Regions from separate parts of the Neorhizobium sp. PAMB6716 genome, predicted to be linked through region 3. Evidence: predicted binding sites of a transcription regulator. Region 3 holds the regulator's gene; each other region holds the start of a gene.

Region 1 (5,523 bases), 760 kb from region 3:
CCGGATCGAGCGAGAGGTTGAACTGGTCCTCCCAGCGAAACTCGAAGCGCGCGCGCGACAGCGCATCATCGCGCAATTGCGCTGCCGGATGTCCCTTGGCGAGATCAGCGGCATGGGCTGCGATCTTGTAGGTGATAACGCCGACCTTCACGTCATTGCGGTCGGGAAGGCCCAGATGCTCTTTTGGCGTGACGTAACACAGCATGGCGGTGCCGAACCAGCCGATCATCGCGGCCCCGATGGCAGACGTGATGTGATCGTAACCCGGCGCGATATCGGTGGTCAGCGGTCCCAGCGTATAGAAGGGCGCCTCGCCGCAGGTTTTCAGCTGCTTGTCCATGTTTTCCTTGATCTTGTGCATCGGCACATGGCCCGGGCCTTCGATCATCACCTGGCAGTCCTTTTTCCAGGCGATCTGGGTTAGTTCGCCGAGCGTTTCAAGTTCGGCAAATTGTGCGGCATCATTGGCATCGGCAATCGATCCCGGGCGCAGGCCGTCGCCCAGCGAAAACGACACGTCATAGGCGCGGGCGATGTCGCAGATCTCGTCAAAATGCTCGTAGAGAAAACTCTCCTTGTGATGGTGCAGGCACCACTTGGCCATGATCGAGCCGCCGCGCGAGACGATGCCGGTGACGCGGTTGACGGTTAGATGGATATAGGAAAGCCGCACGCCGGCATGGATGGTGAAATAATCGACGCCCTGTTCGGCCTGTTCGATCAGCGTGTCGCGATAGACCTCCCAGCTCAGGTCCTCGGCAATGCCGCCGACCTTTTCCAGCGCCTGATAGAGCGGCACGGTGCCGATCGGCACGGGCGCATTGCGGATGATCCAGTCGCGGATATTGTGGATGTTGCGCCCGGTCGACAGGTCCATCACCGTATCGGCGCCCCAGCGGATGGCCCAGACCATCTTTTCCACCTCCTCCGCCATGGACGAGGTGACCGCGGAATTGCCGATATTGGCGTTGATCTTGACGAGGAAATTGCGGCCGATCACCATCGGCTCCAGTTCCGGGTGGTTGATATTGGCGGGAATGATCGCGCGACCCGCTGCCACTTCGGCACGCACGAATTCCGGCGTGACATGGTCTGGAATATGGGCGCCATAGCTTTCGCCATCGCGGACCAGCGCTTCCTGTGCTGCCTTGCGGCCAAGGTTTTCCCGGATGGCAACAAATTCCATTTCCGGCGTGATGATGCCGGCGCGGGCATAGGCAAGCTGGGTGACAGCCTTGCCGTCGCGCGCCCGCAGGGGAGCGTGGCGCACGGGAAATTCCGGCGTCAGCCTGTCGCCGCTCACAAAACCGTTGTCGGCTGCACTCACCGGGCGGCCCTCGTAAGCTTCCACATCGCCGCGCGCCAAAAGCCAGTCGTGTCGCGGGCGCGTGAGACCGGCATCGATGGCGATGGTGGCCGATGGATCAGTGTAAGGCCCGGAGGCATCATAGACATGGACCGGCGGTTCCCCGGCTGTCGGGTGTAGTGCGATCTGGCGCAGCGGCACGCGCAGATCGGGATAGAGGTCTCCGGCAAGGTGGATCTTGGTCGAAGCCGGCAGCGGGCCGGTGGTGACTTCGGGGGTGGGAAAAGGTCGGGCAATGTTCATCGTGAGGCTCCAAGGGTTGGAGACCCAGTCATGTCAGCCGGAAAGATGGAGAAACGCCTGCCGCGATCCTGCAAGACAGGATTTGTGGCATCTGCAGCGCGCACCGTCCCTACGCCAGTATGAACTGGATCAGGTTCAACGGGTCACTGCGCTGCTTTTTTAAAAGCCCAGCAGTATCTCAGCCCCTTGGCGGGACCCCCCTGGTGAATGCGAGGGAGTGTCGGCAAAGATCGTCGGCATGTCAACACACAGCCGTAAGGCCTCTATGCCTTCGGGTGCGTGCGGCTCGATCGTTCTTGGGGGAGGAGGGGAGGCCCGGCCGAAGATGTTGGGGGGCTGGGGGTAAGGTCAACACGTCCAGCCGGGCCAAATGGCGCACCGCGCCAACTGTCGAGTGTGAACTTGCGCACCAATTTCGGCAGGGTTTTGTCCGAAATCGGGCAGAAAAGGAGAATTGTCGGGGCAGCGGCAGCGCGAGGTGCTTCTGCCATTTGCGCGCAGTCGGGTTGATTTTTTCGCCGGCTGAGGCACACTGTCATTCCAGTGTTACATGGCGTTGGGAGCATTGATGACCGATCAGCCAGATGTTTACGGACGCGACCGCACCCCTGAAGGGGCCGTGGTCGTTGAACTTAACCAGTACCGCCAGAACAGCGATCCGATCCCCATCACCTTCCACCGGCGTGAGCTGGATGCGATCCTGCGTATCTACGGCCGCATGGTCGGAGAGGGTGAGTGGAAGGATTATGCGATCGATCACCTCAAGGACAAGGCGGTGTTTTCGATCTTCAAGCGTTCGGGCGAAATGCCGCTTTACCGCATCGAGAAGAACCCGAAGCTTGCCGGAAAACAGGGTGCGTTCAGCGTCCTCAACACCCATGGCATGATCCTGAAGCGCGGCCATGAGCTGCCGCAGGTGCTGAAAGTGTTCGACAAGGTGCTGAAGCTCGTCGATTGATTTTTTTCGCGTAGGCAGGGCAGGGTACTGCCCGATGGGAGACTGGTGCTGATCAGCCCTTGAACAGCGTGCCGGGATAAGTCTCGGCGTCCGGATCGCTTGTGTTGCCCTCGCCGAGATCCCGCTGCATGAAGATCGTGTCCAGCCATGCGCCGTGCTTGTAACCGGTGCCTTTCATCGTGCCAACCATGGCAAAACCCAGCGCTGTGTGAAGTGCAACGGATGCCGGGCTTGCGCCGCCGATGACGGCTGCCATCTGGCGAAAGCCGAGCGCTGTCGAGCGCGTGATCAGCTCGGCCAGCAGCGCCTTGCCGACGCCGCGGCCTCGGGCCTCCGGTGCCAGATAGATCGAATCCTCCACCAGCCAGCGATAAGCAGGGCGGGTGCGGAAGGCGGAGGCATAGGCATAACCGAGCAATCTGCCGGCCTCGTCTTCGGCGGCGATATAGGGATAACCCTTTTCGGTCACCGCCTCGAAACGCGCGCGCATTTCAGCCTCGTCGGGAGCCACCAGTTCATAACTTGCCGTGCCGTGCAGCACGCTGTCGCGGTAGATGGAGGTGATGGCGGAAATGTCGGAGAGGGTAACGTCGCGCAGGCGCAAGGACATGAAAACACTGCCGGTTCTGGTAAGACTGAGCGACAGTAAGATGCCGGCTATCGCGTTGCAAGATGCTGGTCTTTCCCCTGCCGGGCAACAAAAAAGGCGGCCCGTGAGAGCCGCCTTCCGATTGTCTGTTGCTGACTGCTTAGTTGTTCCGGTTGCCCAGGAACTGCAGCATGAACATGAACAGGTTGATAAAGTCGAGATAGAGCGTCAGCGCGCCCATGATCGCCTTGCGGCCCATGACGGCTGCATCGTCGCCATCGAAATACATTTCCTTGATCTTCTGCGTGTCATAGGCGGTGAGGCCAGCAAAGATCAGCACGCCGAGCACCGAAACCGCAAAGGACAGGGCCGACGAAGCAAGGAAGATGTTAACGACAGAGGCGATGATCAGGCCGAAGAGACCCATGATCAGGAACGAGCCCATGGCCGTCAGGTCACGCTTCGTGGTGTAGCCGTACAGCGACAGGGCGCCGAAGGAGGCAGCCGTCACGAAGAAGGTCTGCACGATGCTCTGGCCGGTATAGACCAGGAAGATCGAGGACAGCGACAGGCCCATCAGGCCGGCATAGACCCAGAAGGCGGTCTGGGCTGCGGCAACGCTCATCTTGTTGATGCGGTAGCTCAGGAAAAAGACCATTCCGAGCGGCGCCAGCATCACCACCCAGCGCAGGGGGCTGGCATAAAGCGCGGTACCAAGAGCCGTCAGCTGGCCGTTATCGACAGCAAGCTGCCAGGTGCCGAACGAGGCAAGGCCGGTGATCAGAAGACCAAGCGCCATCAGGTTGTAGACCTTCAGCATATAGGTGCGAAGGCCCTGGTCGATCATTTCGGCAGAACCCGCACGTGCCTGGGCAGCGCGGTTCTGGAAGTTATAGTCAGACATATTCGTCCTCTCAAAGCTTCGGTGTTGCTACGGTGTCCGGATGGTATCCATCTCTGGCGCCGCTGCGAAGCTCAGCAAGCCTGTTGTAAATATGCGGACATATGGCTTTTCGTTCAAGTACCCGCCGCCCGATTCGGCAAGGTGACGAAAATTTAATCCGCCCGGCGACGTGCAAGGGCTGTGCCCTTAAAGTTCGCGCAGCACCGGTGCCGCCTTCTGGCCAAGAATCCGCCATGTGCCGGCAAGGCCGATGCCAACCGTCAGCACCAGCGCTGCGATCAGTGTAAAAATGGCAACGTCAGGCAGGAAGGTTGCCGGCAGCTTCATGATGCGGGCCACAACGAACCAGGCCGCACCGCTTCCGGCACACAGCGCAAAGACGGCCGTGGCAAAACCCAGGATCATGTATTCATAAGCAAAGGCGCGCATCAGCATGCGCCGTGTGCCGCCGAGCGTCTTCAGGATCACCGCATCATGGGTTCGCGCCCGGTTGCCGGAAGCAAGTGCCCCCGCCAGCACCAGCACCGAGGCGATAAGGGCAACGGCTGCGGCCGCACGAATGGCGGTTGCGAGCTGTCCCATCAACTGCTCGGCAATGTCGAGTGCATCCTTCACCCGCACGCTGGTAATGGTCGGATAGGCATTGGTGACCGTGCGCAGGATCGCACCCTCTTGCGCCGGCGTGGCGCTGGGGTCGGTCAGCGTCGCAAGCCAGGCATGCGGCGCACCCCGGAACGTATTGGGCGAAAACACCATGACGAAATTGATCGACAGCGAGCGCCACTCGATCTGGCGGAAATTGGCGATGCGCGCTGTAATGTTGCGGCCAAGCACGTTGACCGTCACCGTGTCGCCGATCTTCAGGCCAAGTTCGCCGGCCTCTTCTGCGGAAAAGGACACGAGCGGTTCGCCGCTATAGTTTTCCGGCCACCATTCTCCTTGGGTAATCGTCGCATTGGCCGGCAGTTTTTCGTCATAGGTAATGCCACGGTCGCCGCGCAGCACCCAGCGTCCGCCTGGCGGCACGTTCATCTGGCTGACATCCTGTCCGTTGAAGGAGAGGATGCGTCCACGCAGCATCGGCACCTGGGTGATCTCGCCCTGCGGCGCCTGCTGTTTCAGGATGTTGACGAAACCATCGCGCTCGCTGCCCTGGATGTCGACGAAAAAGAAGTTCGGCGCCTGCTCCATCATCGTGCCCGACAGTTGCCGGCGCAGGTTTCCGTCGATCAGCGCCAGCGTCACGAGAAGTGCAAGACCCAGGCCGAGCGATAGCACCACGGAGGGCGTCAGCGCACCTGGACGGTGGATATTGCCGATGGCAAGCCGGAGCGCCGGCGAATTGACGCGCGGGCTACGGCGGGCAAGGGCGGCAATGCCGGCTGCCACGAAGCGCAGGAGCACGAAGGCGACGGCGACAGCCCCGAGGAAGACCACCGCGATATAACGTTCTTCGGAGGAGA
Region 2 (5,523 bases), 1.8 Mb from region 3:
ATGTCGGCATCGAACTGCGCAAGGCGGGCCTCGATCGCTTCGGCAAGGTCTGCGCGCGGCGTCACATGAAATCGCGACAGCCAGGCCTGTAGCGATGCGCGAAACCAGACGGGCAGGTTTTCCTGCTGGCCGAAATCGACGATGTGCAGCGAACCGCCGGGCTTCAGCGCACCAAGGGCTGCCGTCAGCGCGCCCTGCCAGTCGGGGATCATCGACAGCGCATAGGAAATGAGGATGCGGTCGAAACCATCCGTGCCGAAATCGGCGGGCGAAAACGTCGTCGCATCTGCCACCTTCAGCATCGGTTCCGCCGCCTTGCCGCGGAAATTGGCGCGGGTGGTGGCGAGCATCTCGCTGGAGATATCGAGGCCATAAAGATGCGCCCGCGGATAAATGCGGTGGGCGAGCAGAAGGTTGCGACCGGTGCCGCAGCCCACTTCCAGAAGCGTGCCATCCTTCGGCACCGCAAGGTCGCGGATCGCCCGATCACGGCCGAGAAGGTAATATTTGCGCGTCAGGTCATAGATATGGCGCTGGTAGCGATACATCCGGTCCATGCGGGCAGCGTGATCGGATGTCGGCCCTGTTCTTGTCCCTGGTCCTGTCCCGCCCAGCGCCGTCATGCCGCTTTCTCATAGATGTGGAAGCCGCCATAGATGGCCGAGCGGTCCTGCAGGTTCAGTTCCCCGGAGCGGGCTTCGAGATAATGCCACTGGTCGCGCAGCGCCGGCGAAAGGCGCCCCTCGATGATGCTCTTTTCGGCCGCGGTGCGGAAGATGACGCGGGCGCCCGGTGCGGCGGTGCGGCTGATTTCTGCCCAGAGATCGTTGAGCTGGCGGTCGTTCATCCAGTCCTGCGCGTCCAGAAGCACATAGCGATCCACGGTGCCGGCGGCCTTTTGCGACAGAAGGTCGGTGAAGGTTTCATGATGCACGGCAACGCGCGACACGTTGTTGCGGATGGTGCGGTAGTTTTCCGCCTTCAGATAGGTCGGCAGGGAACCCTCGTGCGGCAGCGCATAGCGGCGGGCAAACGCCTGCCAGGCGAAATAGTTGTCACGCAGCGGAAAATGGCAGGCAAGTTTTTCCAGCCGCTGGCGCAGAACCGGCGCAATCGAGCCATCCGGCGCAAGGCTTGCCAGCTCGTCATATTGCTGCGGCGGAATGCCAAGGCCGAACAGCGAGCTTTTGGCGCTCGTCAGCCAGCGAATCAACGGCTTGTCGAAGAGAGGCGCGATGCGGGTATCGAAAAACTGCCGCTGTTCGCGCAGCGAGCCCATGGCCGCCATTTCGGTGAGGTTTACGCCATGCATCCGCGCCAAAAGGTGGCCGACAGCGATAAAGCGACCAAGCAGGCCGGTGCGGTAGATATTGCGCTCGAAGACGGAAATGCGGCGTCGCCCGGTGAGGCTGCGCTTCTGCCAGTAGGCCCGCGTTTTGTCATCCAGCTTCGGGGCGATGAACAGATCGAAGGCGCGCGCGTTGGTGCCGGCGTTTTCCGTGGCAAGAAGGCGCACGACATCGGCATGTGAGGGAAGGGCGGCAAAGGCTTGAAGCTTCAGGCGGTTGAGCGCGATATGATGCGGATTGAGATCCACCACGTCGATGGAGCGCGGCGAGCGGGAGAGGTAAGCCAGCATATTGCAGCCGCCGGAGCCGATGGTGACGATGCTGTGGCCTTCAGACAGCGCCATGCCCGCCATGTCGACATCCGGATCCTCCCAGATCTGAGGATAGACAAGGCCGGAAAACAAAAGGCCGAACAGGCGTTCGGAAAGCCCGCTCTTTGACAATGCCTTGTGCTGCAGCAGTGCAGTCTTCAGCTTTCCATTCTTCAGAAATCCGGCTTCCGGTGCAATCTCGGCCATGCTCTATTCCCGTTGCCTCGTCATGAGTGTCAAACGGCTGTAGCCGCTTGCTGCTACAGTTTCATGACGTGTCCTCATGCCGCCGCACTTGCTCCCCAGGCTTGACATCTGGCGGTGCGCTGGAGACGGCATGCCGCCGCCAACAGGAATGATCTGATGCGCCTTGTGCTTCGTCTTGCAAAACTTTCCCTCGTCTTTGTCGCGTTGTTGCTGGTTGCCGGTTTCGTCTGGCTTCAAGCATCGCCGCCCACGCTGTTGCGGGTGGGAAGCGGTTATGCGGCAAAGATTGTCTGCTCGAACGTGTTTCTGGCGGGGCGCGAGCCGGCAGAGGTGCTGTCTGAAGATGTGCAGGCGCCCGGTAATCCGCTGCTGCGGCTGATGCGGGTGAATGTCGAGCGAGATGCGGGCCTTGTCCATGCAGCACTTGTCGGCGGCATCGCGCCGGTGACGGCGATGTACCGTGGAGGGCTCGGGTGCAGCGTGCTGGCGGATGGCGCAAAGCCTGAAAGCCTTGCCGCCGTCAATCTGGCAGCTGATGCGCGCGAATCGTCGACGGAGCCACAAGCTCTCTGGCCGAAAGGTGAGACGGTGACGCCGCGCCCGGATATTTCGGAGATCCTGTCGCGCGATAACCTGACGGGGCCGGGTATGCGGGCCGTGGTGGTGGTGAAAGACGGTCGTATCGTCGCAGAGCGCTACGGCAAGGGTTTCGATGCAAAGACGCCTCTCCTTGGCTGGTCGATGACGAAGACGGTGAATGCCGCCCTCATCGCCACGCTGGTGCGCGATGGGCGCATCTCGCTCGACGAAAACAACCTGTTTCCCGCATGGAAGGGCGACGCGCGCGCAAAAATCACCGTTGCGCAACTGCTCGGCATGGAAAGCGGTCTTGCCTTCAACGAGGACTATGGCACCGTGGCGGATGTCACGCGGATGCTGTTTCTGGAGCCGGATATGGCCGGCTTTGCCGCAAGCCTGCCCCTTGCCGAGAAACCCGGCACGGAGTTCAACTATTCCTCCGGTACGGCCGTTCTTCTGTCGCGCATCTGGATGGACCGGCTCGGCAATGCTGAGCAGGCGCTGGCCTATCCGCGCAAGGCGCTGTTTGAGCCGCTGGGGATGGGGAGCGCGGTGTTTGAACCGGACGAGTCGGGAACCTTTGCCGGCAGTTCCTACATGTATGCGACGGCGCGTGACTGGGCGCGCTTCGGGCTTCTTCTGCCAGACAAAGGTGTCTGGCAGGGCCGCACCATCCTGCCGGCGGATCTGGTCGAGGATATGTGGCGTGCGAACGCGACATCCGGCGGGCGTTATTCCCGCATTCAGACATGGCTTGCGTCTCGGAGGGCGGGGGAGGGGGCTGCTGTACCGAACGACCAGTTTGCGCTGCAAGGCCATGACGGTCAGAGCGTCACAGTCATTCCTTCAAAACGGCTGGTGGTTGTGCGTCTCGGCCTGTCTCCGGCATCAACAGGATATCGGCCGGGCGCGCTGGTTCAGGCAGTAACGCAGGCGCTGGAGTAACCGCGCCTTATACCGGTTATTTCAGGACGTAGAGCATGTCCTTGCGCTTGGCATCGTAATAATAGCCACGGGCATAAAGGCCGATTGCGTCATCCGGCTCGTTATCGGCCACCAGCCAGGCGCCACGCAGGTATTTGATGGCGTATTTCAGATTGGTTTCGGCATCGAGCAGGCCTTCCGGCGTGCCGCCATATCCCATCGACTTTGCCGTGGAATACTTGATCTGCATGAGGCCGAAATAACCGCGCTTGTTGTAAGCCTTCGGGTCGTAGCGGCTTTCGCGATGCACGACGCGGTGCACGAGCGATTCCGGCACGCCATACATGCCGGCATAACGCTTGATCAGCTTGTTCAGCGTGGGCGTGCTGGCCTCTGCCGTTTCCGGCACGGGAGCACCGGGCGCCGGCGGGAAGAAATCGTTGGAGACCGAAGACAGTGGCTGGGCAGGCGATGCATAAGCCAGCATCGAAGAGGTGCTGGACGAGGCAGGGCGCGGACGCGGCGTCGGAATGGCGGCGTAGCCTTCCGAGACGTCGGCGGGAATGCCGAGATGTTTTTCCTCGGGCTTTTGTGTCGAGCGCAAGGAGGCGGTCTGGAGATCAGGCGAAATATCCTGACGCGACCTGGAAAGCGGGGATGCCGCAACCGGGGCCGTCATGGTGTTGGCCGTTGTGGTGGCCACATTGATGGCTTCCATGGCGCCCGTTGTCTGCATCGATGTGGGAGCCACGGCGAGCGCCGGCGTCACCACGGGCATTTCTGAGGCCTGCGCGAGGGCGGCGCGCACCGCATCGTTTTGCGCGGCAATGGCCGATTGGCCGGTCGGAAGCGCCACGGCGTGAACCCGGCCACCTTTTTCAGCAACGGTCATGATCGAGCCGGCCGGTGCCTCCACAGGCCCGCCGGTCGCAGCCGCCGCTGCAGCGGCAATGGAAATGCGCCCGGTCTTGGTTGCCGACTGTTGTCCTGCGGTTTGCTCAGCGGCAGGTGCCCCCGCCGAAGCGACGTCCGCAGACTGTTCGGTGGTGTCAGCTGCCTTGTTGGAAGCCGTTTCCACGCTCGAGCAGCCGGAAACAGCCCCGCAAATCGCAAACGCCACAACCGCGTTGCAACCGAAAATTCGGGTTATCGCCATGGTCTCACTTTCACGAAGATGATTGTCCCAGCCTGCAAGTGCCCCTCAAATCTAAAGATTTCTTAACTTATCCGAACGCCTGCGGCAAGCCCGAGGATTTTATGCGGCAATTCGGCGGTAACCGGCGCTGACGGCGCGGCGCGCGATGAAGCGCGTGCGCGGGGTGGCGGAGGCCGCGTTCTTCAGGCTTACAAGCCGCATCTTGCGGGTGCTGCGCCCGGCAAGCAGCACCTGCAACAGGCCAGATGCGATGGCTGCCATGGCAAAACCCGCAGCGGCCTGAAGCGCCAACCGTTCCGTTGTCCCCGACGAATCAGCCAGATGAACCAGAAGTGCGGCAAAGGCGATGGCAAGGCCCGGGCGCACCTGGGCGATAAGGCAACGGCCCATGCCGCGCACAAGAGATTTCTCGCGAAGGTTGTCATTATCGGCGGCGCGCTGGCGAATGCCCTGCTGCAGGCCCTTGCCGACATAAAGCGCAAGATAGGCAAGGGCTGCCCAGCCAAGCGTTTCATGCATGCTGCGCAGCGACACCGAGAGCCAGAGGAAGATCGCAAATCCTGCCGCAAACGACAGGAAGGAACCGGCAGTCATGGCCGGAACAAGCGCCATTGCCCGCGGTTTGCCGCGAGCAATGGTATAGGCCGCCAGAAAACGGCTGGATGCCGAAGGCAGATATAGCGTCAGCAGGCAGAGCACTGAAAATATCAGGATCGCCTCGATGCTCATGTCGTCTCCTCCGCATCAATCTCCACACAAGACCGGTCTTTCCTCGCGGGCCGGCCACGGTTTCGATCACGCCGCCCGGAAAGGCTGCCCGATGAAGTTCATGACGTCACCGAACCAGGGGGTGGAGAGATCGAAATGCTTGCCACCCTTGATACGCGGGAATTCGATCGTGCGCAATTTCCCATTCTGGTCTTCGTCATGACCCGTCACGCCGGATATGCCGTTCAGCGCGCTTTCGACGGCCAGATCCACCATGCCCTGGATGAGG
Region 3 (5,523 bases):
CGTATGTGTCCTCGCTGTCGGATGACATCATCACCGCCGTGCCGCGTGCCATGCGCGATGGTTCGCTCGGTCTTGGTGCCACACGATCCGAAACGGTCAAGCGCGTCATCCTGCCGGCCGCCCTTCCGGGCATCGTTGGCGCCATCCTGATGACCGCCTCGCGCGCCATCGGCGAAACCATGATCGTGGTGCTTGCCGCCGGTGTTGCCGCCCGCATGCAGCTCAATCCCTTCGAGCCGATGACAACGGTGACGGTGAAGATCGTCAACCAGTTGACGGGCGATCTGGAATTCACCTCGCCGCAGACGCTGGTTGCCTTTGCGCTGGGTATCACGCTGTTTGCCATCACGCTTTGCCTGAACATCTACGCGCTCTACATCGTGCGCAAATACCGGGAGCAGTACGAATGAGCCAGGTTGTCACGCCTTCGGCCACTCCGGCCGCCGCACGCCCCCGCGTGCGCCGCGACATCGGCATCAAGCGTCGTTACGCCGCCGAACGTCGTTTCCGCGCCTATGGTATCGCCGCCATTCTCTTCGGCCTCATCTTCCTGTTCATGCTGCTGACCTCGGTCGTCTCCAAGGGCTATACAGCTTTCCAGCAGACGATGATCACGGTGCCGATCGAGTTTTCCGAGCAGGTGATCGATCCCAACAATGAGCGGGCAACCAATCCGCAGAAACTCCTCACGGCGAACTATCCGGTGCTGGCCCGCAATGCGCTCGCCAAAGTGCTTGGTGTTGCCGAAAACGACCGCACCAAGATGCGCGAAGTGGGCCAGATGCTGTCAGACAGCGTGCGTGCCCAGCTGCGTGACCTCGTGGTTGCCAATCCCTCGATTATCGGGACGACGCAGAGTGTGCGTCTTCTGGCAGCCGGCGATCTCGACTCCGCCTTCAAGGGGCAGATCGATCTCGACGTGACCGAGAGCAACCGCAAGATCTCCGACCAGCAGGTTGGCTGGATGAAGCAGATGGCCGAGGCCGGCACGCTTGCCAAGCATTTCAACACGGGCATCTTTGTGAACGGCGCCTCCAGCCGTCCGGAAGCAGCCGGTGTTGGTGTCGCCCTGATCGGCTCGTTCTACATGATGCTGATCGTGCTGGTACTGGCGCTGCCCATCGGCGTTGCCGCGTCCATCTATCTTGAAGAGTTTGCGCCGAAGAACCGCTTCACGGACCTCATCGAAGTCAACATCAACAATCTGGCGGCCGTTCCCTCGATTGTTTACGGCCTTCTCGGTCTTGCGGTGTTCATCAACTTCATGGGCCTGCCGCGTTCGGCCTCGCTGATCGGCGGCCTGGTGCTGACCCTGATGACACTGCCGACGATCATCATCGCCACGCGTGCGGCGCTGAAGGCTGTGCCGCCGTCCATTCGGGCAGCAGCGCTCGGGCTTGGCGCCTCCAAGATGCAGACGATCTTCCACCACGTTCTGCCGCTTGCGATGCCGGGCATCCTGACGGGCACCATCATCGGTCTGGCACACGCGCTCGGTGAAACCGCGCCGCTTCTTTTGATCGGCATGGTCGCCTTCGTCGCCAACTACCCGACCACGCCGCTCGATCCGTCGACGGCCTTGCCGGTGCAGATCTACATGTGGGCTAACGAGGCGGAACGCGCCTTCGTGGAGCGCACCTCGGGAGCAATCATCATCCTGCTCCTGTTCCTGATCGCAATGAATGTTGGCGCAATCCTCTTGCGTCGTCGCTTCGAACGGCGTTGGTAGAAGGACCCGGACCATGAACATGATGTCGGAAGCAGCAGTTGAAAAGGCTCTGGATCAGAAAATGAATGACGTTTCCTACAAGATGGTGGGCAAGGACGTTTCTGTCTATTACGGCGAGAAGCGGGCCCTCTTCGACGTAAATCTCAATGTCCGCGAGAACACGGTGACGGCGTTGATCGGCCCTTCGGGCTGCGGCAAGTCCACCTTCCTGCGTTGCCTCAACCGCATGAACGATACGATCGAAAGCTGCCGCGTCACCGGGCGTATCACGCTCGATGCCGACGATATCTACGATCCGTCGATCGACGTGGTGGAACTGCGCGCCCGCGTCGGCATGGTGTTCCAGAAGCCGAACCCATTCCCGAAGTCGATCTACGAAAACATCGCCTACGGCCCGCGCATCCACGGTCTTGCCCGCAACAAGGCGGATATGGACCAGATCGTCGAGGCAAGCCTGCAGCGTGCGGGCCTTTGGAACGAGGCAAAGGACCGCCTGCAGGAATCCGGCACCGGCCTCTCCGGTGGCCAGCAGCAGCGCCTCTGCATTGCCCGCGCCATTGCCGTTTCGCCTGAGGTCATCCTGATGGACGAGCCCTGCTCGGCGCTCGATCCGATCGCAACGGCCAAGGTGGAAGAGCTGATCCACGAACTTCGCAGCAATTACACCATCGTCATCGTCACCCACTCGATGCAGCAGGCGGCCCGCGTGTCGCAGCGCACCGCCATGTTCCATCTCGGCCAGCTGGTCGAGGAGAACGATACGGACAAGATGTTCACCAACCCGGATGATCAGCGTACGCAGGACTACATCATGGGCCGCTTCGGCTGATTGCCGTTACACCCATGCCCTTGCGCTGACACCCCTATCCGAGGACGCCAAATATGCCTTCGCACATCCTTTCGGCCTATGACGAAGACCTGAAATATCTGAACCGCCGGATTTCCGAAATGGGCGGCCTTGCCGAGCAGATGTGCGGCGATGCCGTGCGCGCCCTGGTCAATTCCGATGGCGCGCTTGCCCAGAAGGTCATCTCCGACGACGTGATCCTCGATCACGCCGAGCGCGAGATCCAGGAAAAGGCGATCATCACCATCGCCAAGCGCCAGCCGATGGCTGCGGACCTGCGCGAAATCATCGGCACGCTCAGGATCGCTGCCGATCTGGAGCGCGTCGGCGACCTTGGCAAGAACACCGCCAAGCGCGTCATCGCCGTGCAGGGCACCGGCGTGCCGCGCAAGCTTGCCCGTGGCCTGGAACACCTGTCGGAGCTTGCGCTGGTGCAGCTGAAGGAAGTGCTGGACGTGTTTTCCAGCCGTTCCGTGCAGAAGGCCGAAGCCATCCGCCAGCGCGACGAGGAAATCGACGCGATGTACACCTCGCTGTTTCGCGAGCTGTTGACCTACATGATGGAAGATCCGCGCAACATCACCAGCTGCACGCATCTTCTGTTCTGCGCCAAGAACATCGAGCGCATCGGTGACCATGCCACCAACATCGCCGAGACCATCTATTACATCGCAACAGGTGCCCAGCCTGAAGGCGAGCGCCCCAAGGACGATACGTCCAACACGCTTGGTGCTGTGGCCGAGTAAGGCCATACTGACGGAGTGCCTGAACCATGCTGCCCAAAATTGCGGTTGTGGAGGACGAGGAAGCTCTCAGCGTCCTCCTGCGCTATAATCTCGAGGCCGAAGGCTACGAGGTCGAGACGATCCTGCGCGGAGACGAGGCGGAAATCCGCCTCCAGGAGCGGTTGCCGGATCTGTTGATCCTCGACTGGATGCTGCCGGGCGTATCGGGCATCGAGCTTTGCCGGCGCTTACGCATGCGTCCAGAAACCGAACGGCTGCCGATCATCATGCTGACGGCACGCGGTGAGGAAAGCGAGAGGGTGCGCGGCCTTGCCACCGGTGCCGACGATTACGTCGTCAAGCCGTTCTCGACGCCGGAACTGATGGCACGGGTGAAGGCCATGCTGCGGCGTGCCCGCCCGGAGGTTCTCTCCAGCGTTCTGCGCTGCGGCGATATCGAGCTGGACCGCGAGACACACCGCGTTCACCGCAAAAGCCGTGAAGTGCGGCTTGGGCCAACGGAATTCCGCCTCCTGGAATTTCTGATGGCCTCGCCGGGCCGCGTCTATTCGCGCTCGCAACTGCTCGATGGCGTCTGGGGCCATGATATCTACGTGGATGAACGCACCGTCGACGTGCATGTCGGGCGCCTGCGCAAGGCACTCAACTTTTCCAACATGCAGGATGTGATCCGCACCGTGCGCGGCGCCGGATATTCGATGGAAGCTTAACGCGCGTTCGTCACTTCTGATGAGACACGGTTTTGACGCCCGGCGGCTTGTGCTTCGGGCGTTCTTTCTGTCGGCTTTTTTCAAAGTGTCTCCAGGCACAAAAAAACGGGCGCGAGGCCCGTTTTCAGATTGCTGAGCGGCAAGCGCTCGAAGACGATTTCAGGCGCGGGCGGCAGCCGAGATGTTGGCAGCTTTGCGGCGCTCGTTGACCGGCTGGTAGGCGAGGCGAGCGTGATATTTGCAGTAGGGCGAGGTATCGGCAGAATCCGAACCACAGAAGTGGAAGTCGTCCTTCAGGGGATCGCCCATCGGCCACTTGCAGGTGCGTTCCGTCAGGTCCGTCAGCGAAAGCTTACGCGACATCGGCACCACGACATTGCTCGGGGCGCGGAATTCCGTCGGCTGTACGGCCTCGACTTCCGGCGCTACCACGGCAACACCAACCGCATGGGGCGTGGTACGGGCAGGATTGGTCGTGGTGCGGGCCGCAAAGTTCGGCGCGCGCGGAGCAGAGGTGGTGCGCTTGGGCGCGGTGCGCGCCGTTGCCTGCGTGCCGCCGGCCTTGACGCGGCCTGGCAGGTTGAGACGGTGTACCTTGCCGATCACGGCGTTGCGGCTGACGCCGCCCAGCTGTGTTGCGATCTGGCTTGCGCTCAGGCCTTCGGCCCAAAGCCGCTTTAGTCTCTCGACGCGCTCGTCCGTCCAGTTCATGCCATCTCTCCGCCGTAGGGGCTGTGCGGACAGAATCGCTCACCTGCCGGCGGGAAGATTTCCTGCCGGACATACCATATATATGTGCTTGGTGACTAGTTCCGCCGCATGCAGTCTAGTAATTGATCTTTAACCTATCGACCCCGGGACTCGCTGACAAGAGTCGGCGGAATCGCGGCGAATCGATTTCAGGGTTTTCCCCAACTTGCTTTTAAGGCGAGTCTTTTTTGTCACAGCGCAAAAGCTTCGCGCAAGCCAGCCTCACGCAGCGGAAATCCCCTGAAATTCAAGCGATTTGTTGACAGTTGATCCTGAAATGCCGATAGTGCGCCAGCCGCCGCTTAAGGCGGCATTTTTAGTTTCTGGTTTGAATTCCGGCGGCCGTGCCGCCACAAGGGATTATCGTTGCCCAAGGAGTGATGTCGCCATGGCTGAAGCCGCACTTTTCGACACCTTTGCACGGGCTCCGCTGCGTTTCGTGCGCGGCGAGGGCGTCTGGCTCGTGACGGAAACGGGCGAGCGATATCTCGATTTCGGCGCAGGCGTTGCCGTGACCTCCTGCGGCCATTCCAATCCGCATCTGGTCGCGGCGCTGAAGGACCAGGCCGACAAGGTCTGGCACCTGTCCAATCTCTATGAAATTCCCGAGCAGGAACGGCTTGCCCGCCGCCTGACCGAGGCGACCTTTGCCGACAAGGTGTTCTTCACCAATTCCGGTGCGGAAGCGCTGGAATGCGCTATCAAGACGGCGCGTCGTTACCATTATTCCAAGGGCCACCC

The links. The regulator PhoB, encoded in region 3, activates phosphate uptake and scavenging genes when phosphate is short. The targets are predictions, from matches to a motif close to TGTCATNNANCTGTCAT.
Region 1: a site for PhoB is predicted at 2,143-2,159, ahead of AC4CWH_RS17700 (DUF2794 domain-containing protein). Genes of this name have one in related genera too.
Region 2: a site for PhoB is predicted at 1,920-1,936, ahead of AC4CWH_RS04230 (BtaA family protein). Genes of this name have one in related genera too.

What each region holds. Positions count from the first base shown of each region.
Region 1 covers NZ_CM177835.1:3,659,785-3,665,307, forward strand. The annotation lists gene thiC (phosphomethylpyrimidine synthase ThiC) at 1-1,609, opposite strand, end outside; TPP riboswitch at 1,698-1,821, opposite strand; gene AC4CWH_RS17700 (DUF2794 domain-containing protein) at 2,178-2,567, shown strand; gene AC4CWH_RS17705 (GNAT family N-acetyltransferase) at 2,620-3,177, opposite strand; gene AC4CWH_RS17710 (Bax inhibitor-1/YccA family protein) at 3,317-4,060, opposite strand; gene AC4CWH_RS17715 (ABC transporter permease) at 4,247-5,523, opposite strand, start outside.
Region 2 covers NZ_CM177835.1:882,936-888,458, forward strand. The annotation lists gene AC4CWH_RS04225 (class I SAM-dependent methyltransferase) at 1-623, opposite strand, end outside; gene AC4CWH_RS04230 (BtaA family protein) at 620-1,867, opposite strand; gene AC4CWH_RS04235 (serine hydrolase domain-containing protein) at 2,024-3,391, shown strand; gene AC4CWH_RS04240 (transglycosylase SLT domain-containing protein) at 3,408-4,526, opposite strand; gene AC4CWH_RS04245 (hypothetical protein) at 4,626-5,255, opposite strand; gene AC4CWH_RS04250 (pyrophosphate--fructose-6-phosphate 1-phosphotransferase) at 5,322-5,523, opposite strand, start outside.
Region 3 covers NZ_CM177835.1:2,899,864-2,905,386, reverse strand. The annotation lists gene pstC (phosphate ABC transporter permease subunit PstC) at 1-410, shown strand, start outside; gene pstA (phosphate ABC transporter permease PstA) at 407-1,729, shown strand; gene pstB (phosphate ABC transporter ATP-binding protein PstB) at 1,743-2,558, shown strand; gene phoU (phosphate signaling complex protein PhoU) at 2,612-3,322, shown strand; gene phoB (phosphate regulon transcriptional regulator PhoB) at 3,349-4,032, shown strand; gene AC4CWH_RS14120 (GcrA family cell cycle regulator) at 4,192-4,743, opposite strand; gene AC4CWH_RS14115 (aspartate aminotransferase family protein) at 5,171-5,523, shown strand, end outside.